Regions from separate parts of the Streptomyces sp. NPDC002577 genome, predicted to be linked through region 1. Evidence: riboswitches for the same ligand, from Rfam matches in the RefSeq annotation. Region 1 holds a riboswitch; each other region holds the start of a gene.
The links. A riboswitch is a leader RNA that binds a small molecule or an ion and turns the genes downstream of it on or off. The one in region 1 is predicted to bind S-adenosylmethionine.

Region 1 (5,853 bases):
TGATGACGACCTTGCGGGCCTTGCCCAGGAGGTCCAGGGTCGCGTTCTCCAGCTTGAGGCCGACCTCCTCGGAGATGACCTCGCCGCCCGTGAGGATGGCGATGTCGCCGAGCATGGCCTTGCGGCGGTCACCGAAGCCCGGGGCCTTGACGGCGACGGACTTGAAGGTGCCACGGATCTTGTTGACGACCAGGGTCGACAGGGCCTCGCCCTCGACGTCCTCGGCGATGATCAGCAGCGGCTTGCCGGACTGCATGACCTTCTCGAGGAGCGGCAGCAGGTCCTTGACGGAGCCGATCTTGGAGTTGGCGATCAGGATGTACGGGTCGTCCAGGGACGCCTCCATACGCTCCATGTCGGTGGCGAAGTACGCCGAGATGTAGCCCTTGTCGAAGCGCATACCCTCGGTGAGCTCCAGCTCCAGACCGAAGGTCTGGGACTCCTCGACGGTGATGACGCCTTCCTTGCCGACCTTGTCCATGGCCTCGGCGATGAGCTCGCCGATCTGGGTGTCGGCGGCGGAGATGGAGGCCGTGGAAGCGATCTGCTCCTTGGTCTCGATGTCCTTGGCCTGCTCGAGCAGGGAGGCGGAGACCGCCTCGACGGCCTTCTCGATGCCGCGCTTCAGGGCCATCGGGTTGGCACCCGCGGCGACGTTGCGCAGACCCTCCTTGACGAGCGCCTGGGCCAGGACGGTCGCGGTCGTCGTGCCGTCACCGGCGACGTCGTCCGTCTTCTTCGCGACCTCCTTGACCAGCTCGGCGCCGATCTTCTCGTACGGGTCCTCGAGCTCGATCTCCTTGGCGATGGACACACCGTCGTTGGTGATCGTGGGGGCGCCCCACTTCTTCTCGAGGACGACGTTGCGACCCTTGGGGCCAAGGGTGACCTTGACGGCGTCGGCGAGCTGGTTCATCCCGCGCTCGAGACCGCGCCGTGCCTCCTCGTCGAACGCGATGATCTTGGCCATGTGAAGTGGTCCTCCCGGACTGGGGTGGATTTCTCCGGACCGCGCTGGCGCCCGCGACGGACGGCCTGCCTGCCTCGTGGTTCCTTGCCCCACCCGGCCTGCTGGGCCTCACCGACCCGGTCCTTCGTTGTCACTCTCACTCTCAGAGTGCTAACGCCAATGATTAGCACTCGACCCCAGAGAGTGCAAGCGCCCGAAGGGCTCATTGAGGGGTGGTGGCCGGGAGACGGGTGGGCGCAAGCGCCCGAAGGGCTTCCTTGAGGGGTGGTGGCCGGGAGACGGGTGGGCGCAAGCGCCCGAAGAGCTTCCTTGAGGGGTGGCGACCGGGCGACGCACCCCAAAGAGACACGCGCCGCTGACAGACCCCGCCCGAACGCGAACGCCCGGGCACACCGCAGGGCCCGTATCCCCGACCGGGATACGGGCCCTGCGTGAATGTCGTTGCAGTCAGTCGGCGCTTCAGCCGGCCATGCGGACCATGTCCGCCTGCGGTCCCTTCTGACCCTGCGAGATCTCGAATTCGACCCGCTGGCCCTCTTCCAGGGTGCGGTAGCCGTCCATCTGAATCGCGCTGTAGTGGACGAATACATCCGCACCACCGTCGACCGCGATGAAGCCGTACCCCTTCTCCGCGTTGAACCACTTGACGGTGCCCTGAGCCATGCCTAACTCCCCTATTACTGGCCCTTGCACAGGACCGCACTTCGCGGACCCGGGTCAGACCTCACCCCCCAACGGTTGGGGGTGTGCGCCGGAACGCGTCGACCGCGGCTGAATGTATCTGCCCAACTGCCGTCTGCAACAGGTCAATCGGACGAGAAATCCGGGCACACCCGATCGGGAATATGCGGAGAATCCGCCAGTACTCAGGGCAAGTCGGGCCCGGCAAAAGGAATATACGACGCAAAAGAGTCGTGCACTTTGGCTACTTCTCATCGACTGCCGGGCGCGAAGTCATATGCACCGGACAAGAGCGGCGAACCGAGTTCCCCAACTGTACCGCGCTCAACCATGCAGAATTGCCCCCTCCGCTTCTCTCGCGGAGGGGGCAATTCTGGTGACTCAGCGTGCGGTGCTCAGCCTCCGGCGACGGCCGGGATGATCGAGACGCCGGCGCCGTCCGGGGTCGCCGTCTCCAGACCCTGCTCGAAGCGGACGTCGTCGTCGTTCACGTACACGTTCACGAACCGCCGCAGCTTGCCCTGGTCGTCGAGGACGCGGGCGGCGATCCCGGCGTGGTTCTTCTCCAGGTCGGCGATGACCTCGGAGAGCGTGGCCCCTTCAGCGGGCACCTCGGCCTGGCCGCCGGTGTACGTACGCAGGATGGTCGGGATGCGGACGGTAACGCTCATGATTCACCTCGAGGGAGGAACGGGTGCGCCCTGAAGAGGCGCGGGCTGTATCGACATGCGGCGGCCGCCGCGTGGGCGCGAGGACGGACCACGACCGGCGGCCGGCCACGATCACATGCCCCTACGACGACTAACCGGCAAGACCCGCGGCGCGGAACGCGTCGAGGTTCGGACGGATCGTCGCCGTCGGGCCCGTGGTCGGCTCGACCGCGTCCAGCGTCTTGAGGCCGTCGCCCGTGTTGAGGACGACCGTGGTCAGCGACGGGTCCAGGAGGCCGTTCTCGATCAGCTTGCGGGTGACGCCGACGGTCACGCCGCCCGCCGTCTCGGCGAAGATGCCCTCCGTGCGGGCCAGCAGCTTGATCGCGTCGACGACCTGCTCGTCGTTGACGTCCTCGACGGCGCCGCCCGTGCGGCGGGCGATGTCGAGGACATAGGGGCCGTCGGCCGGGTTGCCGATGGCGAGGGACTTGGCGATGGTGTTCGGCTTCTGCGGCCGCACCACGTCGTGCCCGGCCTTGAAGGCCGTCGACACCGGGGAGCAGCCCTCCGCCTGGGCGCCGAAGATCTTGTACGGCTTGTCCTCGACCAGACCGAGCTTGATCAGCTCCTGCAGACCCTTGTCGATCTTGGTGAGCTGGGAGCCGGAGGCGATCGGGATCACCAGCTGGTCCGGGATCTGCCAGCCGAGCTGCTCGCAGATCTCGTACGCCAGGGTCTTGGAGCCCTCGCCGTAGTACGGCCGGAGGTTGACGTTGACGAAGCCCCAGCCCTCGCCCAGCGGGTCGCCGATGAGCTCGGAGCAGAAACGGTTCACGTCGTCGTAGTTGCCCTCGATGCCGACGAGCTCGCCGCCGTACACCGCGGCCATGACGACCTTGCCCTGCTCGAGGTCGTGCGGGATGAAGACGCAGGAGCGGAAGCCGGCGCGGGCGGCGGCGGCGCCGACGGCACCCGCCAGGTTGCCCGTGGAGGAGCAGGAGAGCGTGGTGAAGCCGAAGGCGCGGGCGGCCTCGAGGGCCTGGGCGACGACGCGGTCCTTGAAGGAGTGCGTCGGGTTGCCGGAGTCGTCCTTGATGAACAGGCCGCCGGTGACGCCGAGTTCACGGGCGAGGTTGTCGGCCTTGACGAGCTTGGTCCAGCCCGGGTTCAGGTTCGGCTTGGTGGCCACGTCCGCGGGGACGGGCAGCAGCGGGGCGTACCGCCAGATGTTGTCGGGACCGGCCTCGATCTGCTTGCGCAGGCTCTCGGGGTCACCGGTCGGCAGGTCGTATGCGACTTCGAGCGGACCGAAACAGATTTCGCAGGCGAAGATCGGGCCGAGCGGGAAGCGCTCGCCGCACTCACGACAGGAGAGGGCGGATGCGGGTCCGAGGTCGACAGCCTTGGCGGTGTCGGTTCCGGCGGTGTCCGTGTCGGTGGTGGCAACAGTCTGCGCAGCCATGGAGGCGAGGCCCTTTCTCCTCATCTTCCTCGCGGCGCATCTCGCCGCGAGACGGATTTGGCACCTTCCCTAGCCGGGGCCTCGCGACTGTGATCAAAAGTGATCGGCGATCAACGGTGATCGGTACGAGAACCGGCTGGAGGGTTGCCGGGGCTTCAACGGGCCGTGTCCCTCTGCCCCTCTGGATGAGCGGTATGGCGCCGGGCCGTGCGGGTCCCGGAGCGTTTGTTCGCGCCATGACCCCCGACATGCGATGGTCATGCGCGTTGTTCAAGACTGTAACCGAAGGCCAGGACAGTTGAGGTAGTCGTCCGAACCGCGAGATGGATCACAGGCAGTGGTCTCAGTGACGGGCCACCGAGTGGTCCCAGTGAGGGGGCACCAGAACGTGCTTGATGAAGTCGAGCGCTGGCTGAGTACACGGTCCTGGTCGGTGACCGACCGTCCGCTCCGTCAGCTGGTCGCAGCGAAGCGCGCCACGGGACAGACGGTGAGCGTCGTGCTTCCCGCGCTCAACGAGGAGAAGACGGTCGGCGAGATCGTCGAGGTGATCCGCCGCGAGTTGATGACGCCGGCGATGCCGCTCGTCGACGAGCTCGTGGTGGTCGATTCGGGTTCGACGGACCGTACGGCGGAGGTCGCCGCGGCGGCCGGTGCCCGCGTCGTCCACCGCGACGCGATCCTGCCGCGCATACCCGCGCTCCCCGGCAAGGGCGAGGTCCTGTGGCGTTCGCTGCTCGTGACCAGCGGGGACATCGTCGCCTTCGTCGACGCGGACCTGAAGGAGTTCTCGGCGGACTTCGTCTCCGGCATCGTGGGCCCGCTGCTCACCGAGCCCGGCGTGGACCTGGTCAAGGCGATGTACGACCGTCCGCTCGGCGCCGAGCTCTCGTCGGGCAACGCCGCAGGTGAGGGTGGTCGTGCTGCCGCGCAGGGCGGCCGGGTCACCGAGCTGATGGCCCGCCCGCTACTGAACATGCACTGGCCTCAGCTGGCCGGGTTCGTCCAGCCGCTGGGCGGTGAGTACGCGGCGCGCAGGTCCCTGCTCGAGCAGCTCCCGTTCCCCGTCGGATACGGCGTCGAGCTGGGCATGCTCGTCGACGCCCTGCACCTCAGGGGCCTGGACGCGCTCGCCCAGGTCGACGTCGGCGTGCGCAAGCACCGGCACCAGGACGGCCAGGCGCTGGGGCGGATGGCTGCCGCGATCTACCGCACGGCGCAGCTGCGCCTGGCCCGCGGCCATCTCGTACGTCCCGTCCTCACTCAGTTCGAGCGCGGCGACAGCGGATTCGAACCGCGTACGTACTCGGTGGACACGGAGGAGCGGCCCCCGATGGCCGAGATCGCGGAGTACGCGGAGCGGCGCGCCGCGTAACCGCGCCATGAACATCTCGGGGTGCGGTGCTCTCACCGGCCGTGCCGGAGCAGTGCGAACCCTTGACCGCGGGCCTCGGTGCGCTGCTGCCGGGCCCGGCGGGAGGTCGCCGTCCGTGATCGCCGTGTAACCCGTAGCGGGGACCGTATACGGCTATGGGACCAGCCGAGTCGCCCGTACGTTTGAGCGTTTCCGGGCCGGGCTAAGTTTGGGCGTATGGCTTCCACTCAGGGTGCTCAGGTCCTCGTCGCGTCCAACCGCGGCCCGGTCTCCTACACGCTGCAGGAGGACGGCTCGCTCACCGCCAAGCGCGGCGGGGGCGGTCTCGTCTCGGGCCTGTCGGCGATCGGCCCGGACGCGGGCGCGGTGTGGGTGTGCTCCGCTCTGGGCGAAGGCGACCGCGAGGCCGTACGCCGCACGGGCGGGACGCTGGACCCGGCCGACACGGGCGGGCAGCACGTGCGCATGCTGGGGATCGAGCCGGACGTGCACGACGACGCGTACAACGGCATCGCGAACTCGGTGCTGTGGTTCGTGCACCACATGCTGTACCAGACGCCGCTGGAGCCCGCTTTCGGCGCGGAGTTCCGGGCTCAGTGGGCCTCCTACGAGGTGTACAACCGGGCCTTCGCCGAGGCGCTGGCGGGCGAGGCGGCCCAGGGCGCGGCGGTGCTCGTGCAGGACTACCACCTGGTGCTTGTGCCGGGCATGC
Region 2 (5,853 bases), on a different contig from region 1:
TTCGAGCGCTGGGGCGTGGTGCCCGCGGAGCTGTTCAGCGGCGCGCCACGGGCCGCTGTCACCCCCGCCACGGCGCTCTTCGTGCACGGCAGCTGGCTGCACCTGCTGGGGAACATGCTCTTCCTCTACGTCTTCGGCGCGATGGCCGAGGAGCGCATGGGCCATGTCGAGTTCGCGCTCTTCTACGTCGGCTGCGGCTATCTGGCGCTACTCGGCTACGCCACCGCCCACGCGGGGTCGCAGCAGACGCTGGTGGGCGCCTCAGGGGCGATCTCCGCGGTCCTCGGCGCCTTCCTGTTCCTGTTCCCCCGGGCCCGCGTCACGAGTCTGTTCCCGTTCCTGTTCTTCCTGCCGCTGCGCTTCCCGGCCTGGGTGGTGCTGCCCTTCTGGGTGGCGCTCCAGTGGCTGGCGATGAGCCGCCCGAGCCAGGGCCCGGGCGTCGCCTATCTGGCCCACCTCGTGGGCTTCTCGCTGGGCTTTCTGTACGCCTGGGCGCGGTACGGGCGGCGCGAGAGGGCGTACGCCACGACCCTGGACGGACAGGGGCAGGAGAGCGAGGGATGACCGGCGGGAGCGCGGCCCGACGCGCCGGGGCCGGACGGATAGAGTGAAACCCCAGCCCACGGCCACCGAGGTCAACCGAGCGCTAAAAAGAGGGAGACAACCAGCCGTGATCACCGCGATCGTGCTCATCAAGACCAGCGTGGACCGGATCCCGGAGATCGCCGAATCCATCGCCGCGCTGGACAACGTCAGCGAGGTCTTCTCGGTGACGGGCACCTACGACCTGATCGCCATGGTCCGGGTCAAGGACCACGACGACTTGGCGGACGTGATCCCCGGCCGGATCAGCAAGATCCCGGGCGTGGAGGGCACGGACACGCATGTCGCGTTCCGTACGTACTCGCAGCACGACCTGGAGGCGGCGTTCGCGATCGGCCTCGACTCGTAGGAACGCCGCCTCGGGCGGATCAGGCGGAGGTGTCCGGGACGCAGCGGCCGTCCTCGGTGCGGTAGGCCCACCGTGCGCCGTCCCGGACGAGCTCCTTGACCGCCCGTACGAACCGCTCGACGTGCTCGTCCGGCGTGCCCGCGCCGAAGCTCACCCGGATGGCGTTGAGCGACTTCTCGCCGGGCGCCGCCTCGGGGGCACCGCACTCACCCTGCGCCTGCGGCTCGCTGCCGAGCAGGGTGCGTACGAGCGGGTGGGCGCAGAACAGCCCGTCCCGCACCCCGATCCCGTACTCGGCGGACAGGGCGGCCGCGAAGTGCGAGCTGTTCCACCCGTCGACGACGAACGAGATGACCCCGACCCGCGGCGCGTCGTCCCCGAACAGCGAGAGCACCCGCACCTCGGGCACGTCGGCCAGTCCCGCACGCACCGCCGAGATCAGCTGCCGCTCCCGCGCGACGAGCGCATCGAACCCGGCCTCGGTGAGCGCCTTGCAGGCCGAGGCGATGGCGTAGGCACCGATGACGTTGGGCGAACCGGCCTCGTGGCGCGCGACGGTGGTGTGCCACTCGACGTCGACCCCACCGTCCTCGCGGCGCCCGACCTTGCGGCTGGCGCCGCCACCCGCCAGATACGGCTCGGCGTCCTGAAGCCAGTCGGCGCGCCCGGCGAGCACGCCGGACCCGAACGGCGCGTACAGCTTGTGCCCGGAGAAGGCGACCCAGTCGACGTCCAACTCCGTTACGGACACGGCGTGGTGCGGGGCGAGCTGGGCGGCGTCCAGCACGATCCGCGCGCCGTGCGCATGAGCGGCGGCGGCCAGCTCCCGTACGGGCCACAGCTCACCGGTCACGTTGGACGCCCCGGTGACGCAGACCAGCGCAGGACCGTAGGGGTCCCGATCGGCCAGGGCCCGCTCCAGGGTCCTGACGGCCTGCTCCGGCGTACGAGGCGCGTCGAGATACGTGACGCGTGCATCGCGCCACGGCAGCAGGGACGCGTGGTGCTCGGTCTCGAAGACGAAGACCTGGCACCCCTCGGGCAGCGCGGCAGCCAGCAGGTTGAGCGAGTCGGTGGTCGACCGGGTGAAGACGACCTGGTCTCCCTCCCGGCAGCCGAGGAACTCCGCGACGGTGCGACGCGCGTTCTCGAAGAGGTCCGTCGACAGCTGCGACAGGTATCCGGCGCCGCGGTGCACGCTGCCGTAGTACGGCGCGTACGCCGCCACGTCGTCCCAGACCCGCTGCAGTGCCGGGGCGCTCGCCGCGTAGTCGAGGGCGGCGTATGCGACCTCGCCGCCGGTGACGAGCGGCACGAGGACATCACGCCCGAGAACGGGCAGAGGGGCACAAACGGACTGGTCGGCGGCAGCGGTGGAGACAGACATGGCGAACTCCCGTGAGAGGTAAGCGAATTGACTGCGCATGGCGGTACCTCCCATGCCCTTAAGGCAATGGGGGAGGGCATGACGGCTCAAGCGCAGAAAAAGAGTGAAAGGTGAAAAGGGGTACGCGAGAAGGGGCCTGACGCCCTATCGCATTCGCTTGCTCACGAGACAGCTCCTCGAGGACCAGGACCCCAGGAACCTGACAAGGGGTCCGCGCTTGCCGCAGACCTCTTTGCCTGCAGCCAGGTCTTCACCCGGGGCACCCCGCCACGGACGGAGGGTTGCCGGACAGCGGGCCGGGGCCTGGTCGCTGTCACTCATGACCTGCCGAGAACTATGCCAGATGATCGCGCCGGTGCAACCGGTGTCCGCGATGCGGACACCGGTTGCACCGGCTTACGGCGCCCGATGGTGCGCAAAAGTACGACGCGAGGGCACCGCCGTCGTGAACGGTGACGGCAGCCGCAGAAGCTGCCGGCCACCCACCACAGAGGTGGCGCACCGCCCAGCCGGCCGCAGGCTACCCGTTGCTCGCCGCCACCCACCGCTCCAGCACCCGCCGAGCCGCCCCCGAGTCGATCGACTCGGCGGCGCGCTCCATCCCGGCACGGATCTGCTCCGACAGCGAGCCCTCGCCCGGCGAGAAGGCCACCAGGGCCGCCGCCGAATTGAGCAGTACGGCGTCCCGTACTGGCCCGGTCTCGCCGGCCAGCAGCCGGCGGGCCACATCGGCGTTGTGGGACGCGTCGCCGCCCCGCAGCGCCTCGACCGGTACCAGCTCGATCCCGACGTCCCGCGGGTCGAAGCTCTCCTCGCGCACCGCACCGTCCCGCACGACCCACACCCGCGACGTCGAGGTCGTCGTCAGCTCGTCGAGCCCGTCGTCGCCGCGGAACACCAGCGCGGACGAGCCGCGCTCGGCCAGGACGCCGGCCATGAGCCCCGCCATGCGGGTGTCGAAGCAGCCGATCGCGGAGGCGGTGACCCGGGCGGGGTTGGTCAGCGGGCCGAGGATGTTGAACGAGGTCGCAATGCCCAGATCCCGCCGGACCGCACCGACGAACCGCATCGAGGGGTGGAACTTGGCCGCGAAACAGAAGGTGATCCCGGCCTCCTCGACCACCTGTGCCACCCGCGAGGGCGCCAGGTCCAGGTTGATGCCGAGCTTCTCCAGCACGTCGGACGAGCCGCTCGCCGAGGACGCGGCCCGGTTGCCGTGCTTGATGACCTTGGCCCCGGTCCCCGCGATCACGATGGCGGACATCGTGGAGATGTTGACCGTCTTGGCCCGGTCGCCGCCCGTACCGACGATGTCGACGGCGGGCCCGGGGATGTCCAGCGGCTGCGCGTGCGCGTACATCGCCTCGACGAGACCGGTGATCTCCTCGACGGTCTCTCCCTTGGCCCGCAGCGCCACCATGAAGCCCGCGATCTGGGCGTCCGAGGCCTCGCCGCTCATGATGCGGTCCATCGCCCACGCCGTGTCACCGGAGCTCAGGTCCTGCCCGGCGAGGAGTGCGCTCAGTACCTCGGGCCAGGAACGGCCCGCCGCGGTGTTGCCTCCTGCGGGGGTCACAGCGCTCATATGCCGCTCCTGGAGTTCTGCCCGGGCGGCCGCTGGTACGCGCGGAGATCCCGGCGGCACATCCCGCCCAGGGCCCCGCACGAGGCCCGCCCCGGGTCTCGTATACGTATAGGACCCACCCTATCCAGGCCCGGACACGGCAAAGAGCCCCGTCCAAGCAATGGACGGGGCTCCTACCGTGGCGACCCTCAGGTCAGAGCTCTGTGATCAGTGGTGGCCGTGGCCGCTCGTGATCTCCTTGAACTCCTCTACGGTCGGCTTGGGGATCTGCTGATCCTCGCCGTAGTAGTTGTTCGAGAGCTTGGCCCGGAGCTTCTCCGTGGCCGGGATCTTGCGCTCCACGCCGTGCTCGTCGACGGCCGGGCCGATCTCGACGGGCTCGTACTGGTCGTGCGCGGTGAGGGTGTGCAGCTGCTCCTGGCTGAGCGGCTCGTGGATCTCGATGAACTCACCGTGCGGCAGGCGCTTGATGATGCCGGACTCGCGTCCGTGCAGCACCTTGTCCCGGTCGCGGCGCTGCAGGCCGAGGCAGATCCGCTTGGTGACGATGAACGCGATGACCGGTGCGACGAAGAACGCGATCCGGACGAACCAGGTGACGGCGTTGATCGACAGGTGGAAGTGCGTGGCGAACAGGTCGTTGCCACCACCGATCAGCATCACGCAGTACCAGGTGATCCACGCGACGCCGACGGCCGTACGGGTCGGGGCGTTGCGCGGGCGGTCCAGGATGTGGTGCTCGCGCTTGTCGCCGGTGACCCAGGACTCGATGAACGGGTAGACCGCGATCGCGGCAAGCACCAGCGGGAAGATCATCAGCGGCACGAAGACGCCCAGGACGAGCGTGTGGCCCCAGAGGTTGATCTCCCAGCCCGGCATGGCACGGATGAGGCCCTCGGAGAAGCCCATGTACCAGTCGGGCTGCGCACCGGTGGACACCTGGTCCGGACGGTACGGGCCCATGGCCCAGATCGGGTTGATCTGCACCAGCGCCGCGATGGCCGCGATGACACCGAAGACCAGGAAGAAGAAGCCTCCGGCCTTGGCCATGTAGACCGGCAGCAGCGGCATGCCCACGACGTTGTTGTTGGTCCGTCCGGGGCCCGCGAACTGCGTGTGCTTGTGGTAGAAGACCAGGATCAGGTGGGCCACCACGAGGCCGAGCATGATGCCCGGCAGCAGCAGGATGTGGACCGAGTAGAAGCGGGCCACGAAGTCGCCGCCGGGGAACTCGCCGCCGAACAGGAAGAACGACAGGTACGTGCCGACGATCGGCACGGACAGGATCGCGCCCTCCATGAAGCGGACACCGGTGCCGGAGAGCAGGTCGTCCGGCAGCGAGTAACCGGTGAAGCCGGTGAACATGCCGAGGACGAACAGCAGGAAGCCGAACACCCAGTTGATCTCACGCGGCTTGCGGAACGCGCCCGTGAAGAAGACGCGCATCATGTGCACGAACATGCCCGCGAGGAAGACCAGCGCCGCCCAGTGGTGGATCTGCCGGATGAGCAGACCGCCGCGGACGTCGAAGCTGATGTGCATCGTCGAGTTGAAGGCCTCGGACATCAGCTGTCCCTGCAGCGGGACGTAGCTGCCGGTGTACTCCACCTCGTTCATTGACGGGTGGAAGAACAGCGTCAGATACACACCCGTGAGGATGATGATGATGAAGCTGTAGAGGCAGATCTCGCCCAGCATGAAGGACGGGTGGTCCGGGAAGACCTTGCGCAGGTTGGCCTTGGCCAGGGAGTAGATCCCCAGCCGGCCGTCCGCCCAGTCAGCGACGCGCTCGCCGGCCGGTGCCTTGCGACGTGCGTCATTGGTCGTCGTAGTACTCATCCGCGCTCCCAGAAGGCAGGACCGACGGGCTCGTCGAAGTCGCCGAGCGCCTCGAGGTAACCCTCGTCATTCACACCGATCCGCAGCTGC
Region 3 (5,853 bases), on a different contig from region 1:
AGGCGGGGCGCAGGTCGGTGGTGTCGAGTTCGATGATGGCGCGGGGGCGCAGGCCGGCGAGCATGGCGTAGATGAGGCAGCGGTTGCGGGGGTGACGGGGCCATAGAGTCCGTCGGCGGCTTGCATGAGGGCGGTCATGTGGGTGGCGTCGATGGAGGGGAGGCCGGGTTCGTCGCGTACGTTGGGGCGCAGGCCTTCGTCGAAGGGGTTGTGCCGGCAGAGGCCGGTCTCGACGGCCCAGATGTAGAAGGTGTGGCAGGCGTTGAAGCGGCGGCTGCGGGAGCGGGGGGCTCCGCCGCGGTGGTGGAGCCAGGCGAGGGCGTGGGTGTGGTCGGCGCGCCAGGGCTCGATCTGCTGCTGGTGGAGCCAGTCAAAGAGGACCGGCGGACTCGCGCCGCCGGTCCTCAGGTGTTCGTCACTCGGCGGTGATACGGAGCACGCCGGTCACCGTCCCCTGGTAGTACACCCCGCCCGGTGCCGCCGTACCGGCCATCTGGAGGGTGTCGTAGAGCGAGCCGATGCCGACCTGGGAGCTGCGGGTGACCGTCCCGGTGTCCGGGTCGATCTCGGCGTAGCGGTAGGGGTCGAGGAGGCTCGTGCTGGACGTGCCGGGGATCACGGGATCGCGCAGCACCGTGTGCAGCTTCCCGTCCGCCAGCGACAGTTTGGGCACCGCCGCCGACCGCAGCTTGTTGTCCCACACCAGATCGCAGCCTGACCCGTCGGCACGCACGTCCACCCGGGTCAGACCGCCCGTGAAGTCCGCCGAGGCGGGCACGCTGTCCCCGGCGTCGTCCGGGACCGCCGGGTACGGGTAGCCGTAGGTGCTGGCCACGAAGACGCTGCGACCGGCGCCGATGGGGGAGTTCTCGCTGCCCGCGCCACCCGCCAGGAGCACCGGTGTGGAGCAGATACGGCGGCCGGTGGCCGTCTCGTACACCTGGAGCTTCACCTGGCTGTCCGCGTTGTCCACGATGGCCACGTAGTCGGTGCCGTCACCCGGCCCGAAGAAGGTGGGCGTGGAGCCGCTTCCCCAGCTGAGCTGCCCCGGCTTGCGCGCCGAACCGCGGTCGTACTCCTGCCGCCAGGCGATGCGCGGGGTGCCGTCCGCGGTGGCGGTCAGCAGGTACGTGGCCTGCGTGGTGGTGACGAGGGTGCCCTGGGGCGCGGTGGAGATGCTGTTCGCCACCTTCTCGCCGGCGGGCAGTTGCAGGGTGCGTACCGTGCCGGTGCGGTCGTCGGCGGTGCCCACCAGCCCGTTCCCGGTCGCGAACCACACGCGTCCCTGCCAGTCCGGGGAGAGTCCGGTCACCGCGTCGTCATCCGGAATCGCGGAGGTCAGCGACAGACTCTTGTCGATCGTCAGGGTCCAGTCGCCGTCCGAGTCCTGGTGATGACCGACCCGCAGCAGCGACCTGCTGCCGTCGATCACGACCAGCCGGTCGTCCTGGTCGAGGTACGCGTAGACGCCGCCCAGCAACGAGCCCTTGGTCAGGGTGAGTTCGGCGATGGAGCTGCCGTCGTCCGGGTCCAGCAGATGGACCGTGGGCACCTGCCCGAAGATGGGCGTGCACAGCGCCACCGGATAGCCGTCGGACCCGACCAGGACGGTCGGGCAGGCCGACGCCAGCGCCACCCGCTTCGAGGAGAGGGTGCCGGATCCCGGCCCGGCCAGCGGCGTGGTGTCCGAGGAACCGGTGTCCCCGTGCATGGTGGCCGTACCGTCCGGGCCGGTGTACGGGTTGTGCGGCGGCGCCGGGGTGAAAACCGAGCCGGCGGCGCTCGCGGGAGCCGCCGAGGCGGCCACGGAGACCACCGCCGCGGTGAAGGCGGTGGCCAGCACTGTGCGCAGCCGTGAACGGGCGTGAAGGGCGGAGGACAATCGGGTCTCCTGGTGAAGGAAGGTAGGGAGAGAAGAACCCTGGAAATTCCGGCGAAATACGCACCGTTAATCGGTGCGGCGGAAAAGAGAATCACTCGTCCCTCGACTCCGAATTCGGGAGAGTCGGTGGAGTCGGGAGTGTGGTCAGGCGACGGGAAAAAGTCTCGTCACGCGAGGGACGTCGACATGTGTGCAGCGTCGGCGCAGGCCATCCGGGGTCGACACAGGCTGGCGGACAGGCGAACCAAGTCGACATGGCGCCGCGCCGTCAGAAAGATTCCCCGATACATGCCGGGAAGAAAACCAAGAGATACGTGTCCCTGTCAAGCAGCTTGTCAAGGCAGTGGGTTTGGGTGCATCCCATGACGAATGCGACGGCTGGCGCAAGGGAGATCTCTCGCCCGGGATGATGCCGTTTGCTTGGGAGTTGGCTGTTTGCGTCATGTACCGCTGAGCCGACCCCATCGCACATCGCCGTGCCGGATGTGCCCCGAAGGCGGCGACGGAGGCTGCGACCATGCCGGGCCGTGCGTAGCCGGTCTGCGCACGTTGACATTCCAGGCGGCGGCTGCCTACCTTACGGCGCAGAACGGTCAAGAGTGTCAGCGACAAGCCCTGGCTTGCTGGCCGGCAACCCTCGCGTCGCGGTGGGGTGCCCCAGGTGACGACCGGACCGGATCTTGTTTTTCGGTAAGCGCGAGGCCCCGCGGGGCGGAACGGTGATGGTGACGGCGATGTACGCAGCTCCGGGGATGGCCGCATGGCGGCGCCACGGCCGCGTCACGACGTCTGTGAACCGTCCCGTCGATCTGCTCCGCGTCAACAGTGCACTGTGTCGCGTCTCCTGTCGCGTTCTCTGCCAGCGCTGACGGTTTTCTGAGGCGGTCTTTCTGAGTCCGTCGCGGCCGGCGGCTCGCTGAACCCCTGACGTTCGCCGCCGTCGCGGCGTTCTCCACCGCCGAACCACCCCCGAACCAACCCCGGTTCCGCCCGCTCCAGTGCGCTTCGTCCCGCAGAGCTCCTCCCCGCTCTGCCGCGCCGTCGTCGCCTGCGCGGCCCGGGTGTCCGAATCTGCTGGAGTCGTCCATGAGTGAACCTCCCGGCTCTGCTGTGTCCTCCGGCTCAGCACCCACCGCCGAGGCGATACCCCGCCCCGAACCCTCCTCGACCGCGCTGCACACGGCACCACGGCCGCAGGGCCCCGCTGAAGCGACCGAAGGCTCCGAAGGCTCCGGCGGTGACGCCCCGGTGCGGCCGCTGTCGGCGCAGCGGGTGCTTCCCCTCCGCCGCCCCGGCCGGTGGATCGCCACGGTGGTCGTGCTGGTCCTGGTCGCCCAGATCGGCCACGGGCTGCTGACCAACCCCTTCTACCAGTGGGACCGTTTCCAGTACTGGTTCCTGCGCCCGGTGGTCCTCGACGGCCTGGTCATCACCCTTGAAGTAGCGGCGTACAGCGCCGTGCTGGGGCTGCTCGGCGGCATCCTCATCGCCCTCGCCAGGCTCTCCGGCAGCCCGGTGCTCCGTGCCATCAGCTGGGTCTACACCTGGCTGTTCCGCTCGGTACCGCTGATCGTCGTACTGATCTTCCTCTACAACTTCAGCGCGCTGTACAAGACGTTGAGCATCGGCGTGCCCTTCGGTCCGGCCTTCTTCACCTTCGACGAGTCGCGGCTCGCCACAGACATCGTCGTGGCGGTCGTCGGACTCAGCCTCAACGAGGCCGCCTACGCCGCCGAGGTGGTGCGGGCCGGCATCCTCTCGGTCGACCAGGGCCAGCACGAGGCGGCAGCCGCTCTCGGCCTGCCGAAGCGCTACCAGTTCGCCCGGATCGTCTTCCCCCAGGCTCTGCGCTCCATCACCCCGAACTACGTCAACCAGCTGATCGGCCTCATCAAGAGCACGTCCCTGGTCTTCTACGTGTCACTGCTCGACCTGTTCGGCTCGGTGCAGACGATGGGCAGCACCTATCCCGGCGACATCGTGCCGCTGCTGCTGGTCGCCACCGTCTGGTACCTGATCCTCACCAGCGCCGTGTCCGTCGTCCAGTTCTACGTCGAGCGGTACTTCGCCCGGGGCGCCACGCGCACCCTGCCGCCGACCCCTTTGCAGAAACTGCGTACCGGCCTGCGGGACCTGCGGGAGCGTGCGCGCAAGGAGGCCGCCGTATGACCGCCGAGACGCTCGACTCGCTTGAGGCCTCGCTTGAGACCCTTGCGATACGCCCCGCCGCCGTGGAGGTCCACGACGTGCACAAGTGGTACGGCGCCCACCGGGTGCTGGACGGCATCGACCTGACGGTGCAGCCCGGCGAGGTCACCGTGATCATCGGCCCGTCCGGCTCCGGCAAGTCCACCCTGCTGAGGGTCATCAACCACCTGGAGAAGCCCGAGATCGGCTACGTCAGCGTCAACGGCGAACTGATCGGCGTACGGCGGCACGGCAAGCGCAGCGCGATGGGGGTCCCCCCGGCCGAAGGCTGGGGGAGGCTCAAGGAGCTCAGCGAGCGGGCCATCCTGGCCCAGCGCAGCCGGATCGGCTTCGTCTTCCAGAACTTCAACCTGTTCCCGCATCTGACTGTCCTCGACAACGTCGCCGCCGCGCCCGTGGCCACCGGGAAGCTGGCCAAGCCCGAGGCCCAGAAGCTGGCGCGCGAACTGCTGGGCCGCGTGGGCCTCGGCGACAAGACCGGCGCCTATCCGCGGCAGCTGTCCGGCGGCCAGCAGCAGCGGGTGGCCATCGCCCGCGCACTCGCCCTGCGGCCCGGGATCATCCTGTTCGACGAGCCCACGTCGGCGCTCGACCCCGAGCTCGTCGGCGAGGTCCTGGCCGTCATCAAGGACCTGGCGACCAGCGGCACCACGCTCGTGATCGTGACCCACGAGATCGGCTTCGCCCGCGAGGTCGCCGACCGGGTCGTCTTCATCGACGGCGGTCGCATCGTCGAACAGGGCCCGCCCGCCGAGGTGTTGGACAACCCGCAGCACGAGCGGACCAGGGATTTCCTGAGCAAGGTGCTCTGACCGGGCCCTCAGCACCTCTGTACCGAATCCGAGTTTCCGTTTCCCCGGGTTTCCGGCCCCCGAGTTTCCGTCCCCTCCCCGAATTTCCGTCACACCGCACCACTGTCACCACCTCTCACCGACAAGGACAGCCATGCCTAGCCACTTCTCCCGACGTAGCCTGCTGCGCGGCATCACGGCGGCGACCGCCGTTGCCACCCTCGCCACCGGACTCGCCGCTTGCGGGGGCGACAGCGACGCCGCCACCACCACCAAGGCCGACGCCGCGGGCACCGTCACCGTGGGCCAGCTGTCCAACGGGGCCGCCAAGCAGACCGAGTTGAAGGTCTCCGAGGTCAAGTCGATCAGTGCCGAACTGCCGGACTCGGTGCGCAAGAGCGGCAAGCTGGCGATCGGTGTCGGCGCCCTGCCCGACGGCTTCCCGCCCCTCGCATACGTCGGCTCCGACCAGAAGACCCTCACTGGCGCCGAGCCCGACTTCGGCCGCCTGGTCGCCGCGGTCCTCGGCCTCCAGCCGGAGCTGAAGAACTCCACGTGGGAGAACATGTTCGTCGGCATCGACAGCAGCAAGGTCGACGTGGCGTTCTCCAACATCACCGACACCGAGGAGCGCAAGAAGAAGTACGACTTCGCCTCGTACCGCAAGGACAACGTCGGCTTCGAGGTGCTGAAGAAGAGCACGTGGAACTTCGACGGCGACTACGAGAACCTCGCAGGGAAGACCGTCGCCGTCGACAACGGCACCAACCAGGAGAAGATCCTCCTCGAGTGGCAGACGAAGCTGCAGAAGGAGGGCAAGAAGCTCACCGTCAAGCACTTCGCCAGCAAGAACAGCACCTACCTGGCGCTGACCGGCGGGAAGATCGACGCCTACTTCGCCGCCAACCCCGGGGTCGCCTACCACATCACGCAGACCGCCAAGTCGCCCAACCCGACGCGCAGCGCGGGCAC

Region 2: another riboswitch for S-adenosylmethionine. It lies ahead of ACWD4J_RS01575 (aminotransferase class V-fold PLP-dependent enzyme); the one in region 1 lies ahead of thrC (threonine synthase).
Region 3: another riboswitch for S-adenosylmethionine. It lies ahead of ACWD4J_RS29115 (ABC transporter permease subunit); the one in region 1 lies ahead of thrC (threonine synthase).

What each region holds. Positions count from the first base shown of each region.
Region 1 is NZ_JBSFWK010000015.1:38,560-44,412, forward strand. Features, by position in the region: gene groL (chaperonin GroEL) at 1-970, opposite strand, end outside; gene ACWD4J_RS20805 (cold-shock protein) at 1,430-1,633, opposite strand; gene ACWD4J_RS20810 (MoaD/ThiS family protein) at 2,047-2,322, opposite strand; gene thrC (threonine synthase) at 2,453-3,790, opposite strand; SAM riboswitch class I at 3,784-3,958, opposite strand; gene ACWD4J_RS20820 (glucosyl-3-phosphoglycerate synthase) at 4,155-5,141, shown strand; gene ACWD4J_RS20825 (alpha,alpha-trehalose-phosphate synthase (UDP-forming)) at 5,358-5,853, shown strand, end outside.
Region 2 is NZ_JBSFWK010000001.1:339,454-345,306, reverse strand. Features, by position in the region: gene ACWD4J_RS01585 (rhomboid family intramembrane serine protease) at 1-564, shown strand, start outside; gene ACWD4J_RS01580 (Lrp/AsnC family transcriptional regulator) at 671-952, shown strand; gene ACWD4J_RS01575 (aminotransferase class V-fold PLP-dependent enzyme) at 972-2,339, opposite strand; SAM riboswitch class IV at 2,548-2,664, opposite strand; gene trpD (anthranilate phosphoribosyltransferase) at 2,860-3,924, opposite strand; gene qcrB (cytochrome bc1 complex cytochrome b subunit) at 4,132-5,763, opposite strand; gene qcrA (cytochrome bc1 complex Rieske iron-sulfur subunit) at 5,760-5,853, opposite strand, start outside.
Region 3 is NZ_JBSFWK010000029.1:69,274-75,126, reverse strand. Features, by position in the region: gene ACWD4J_RS29125 (hypothetical protein) at 416-1,852, opposite strand; gene ACWD4J_RS29120 (putative leader peptide) at 2,050-2,172, opposite strand; SAM riboswitch class IV at 2,474-2,585, shown strand; gene ACWD4J_RS29115 (ABC transporter permease subunit) at 2,969-4,051, shown strand; gene ACWD4J_RS29110 (amino acid ABC transporter ATP-binding protein) at 4,048-4,902, shown strand; gene ACWD4J_RS29105 (ABC transporter substrate-binding protein) at 5,036-5,853, shown strand, end outside.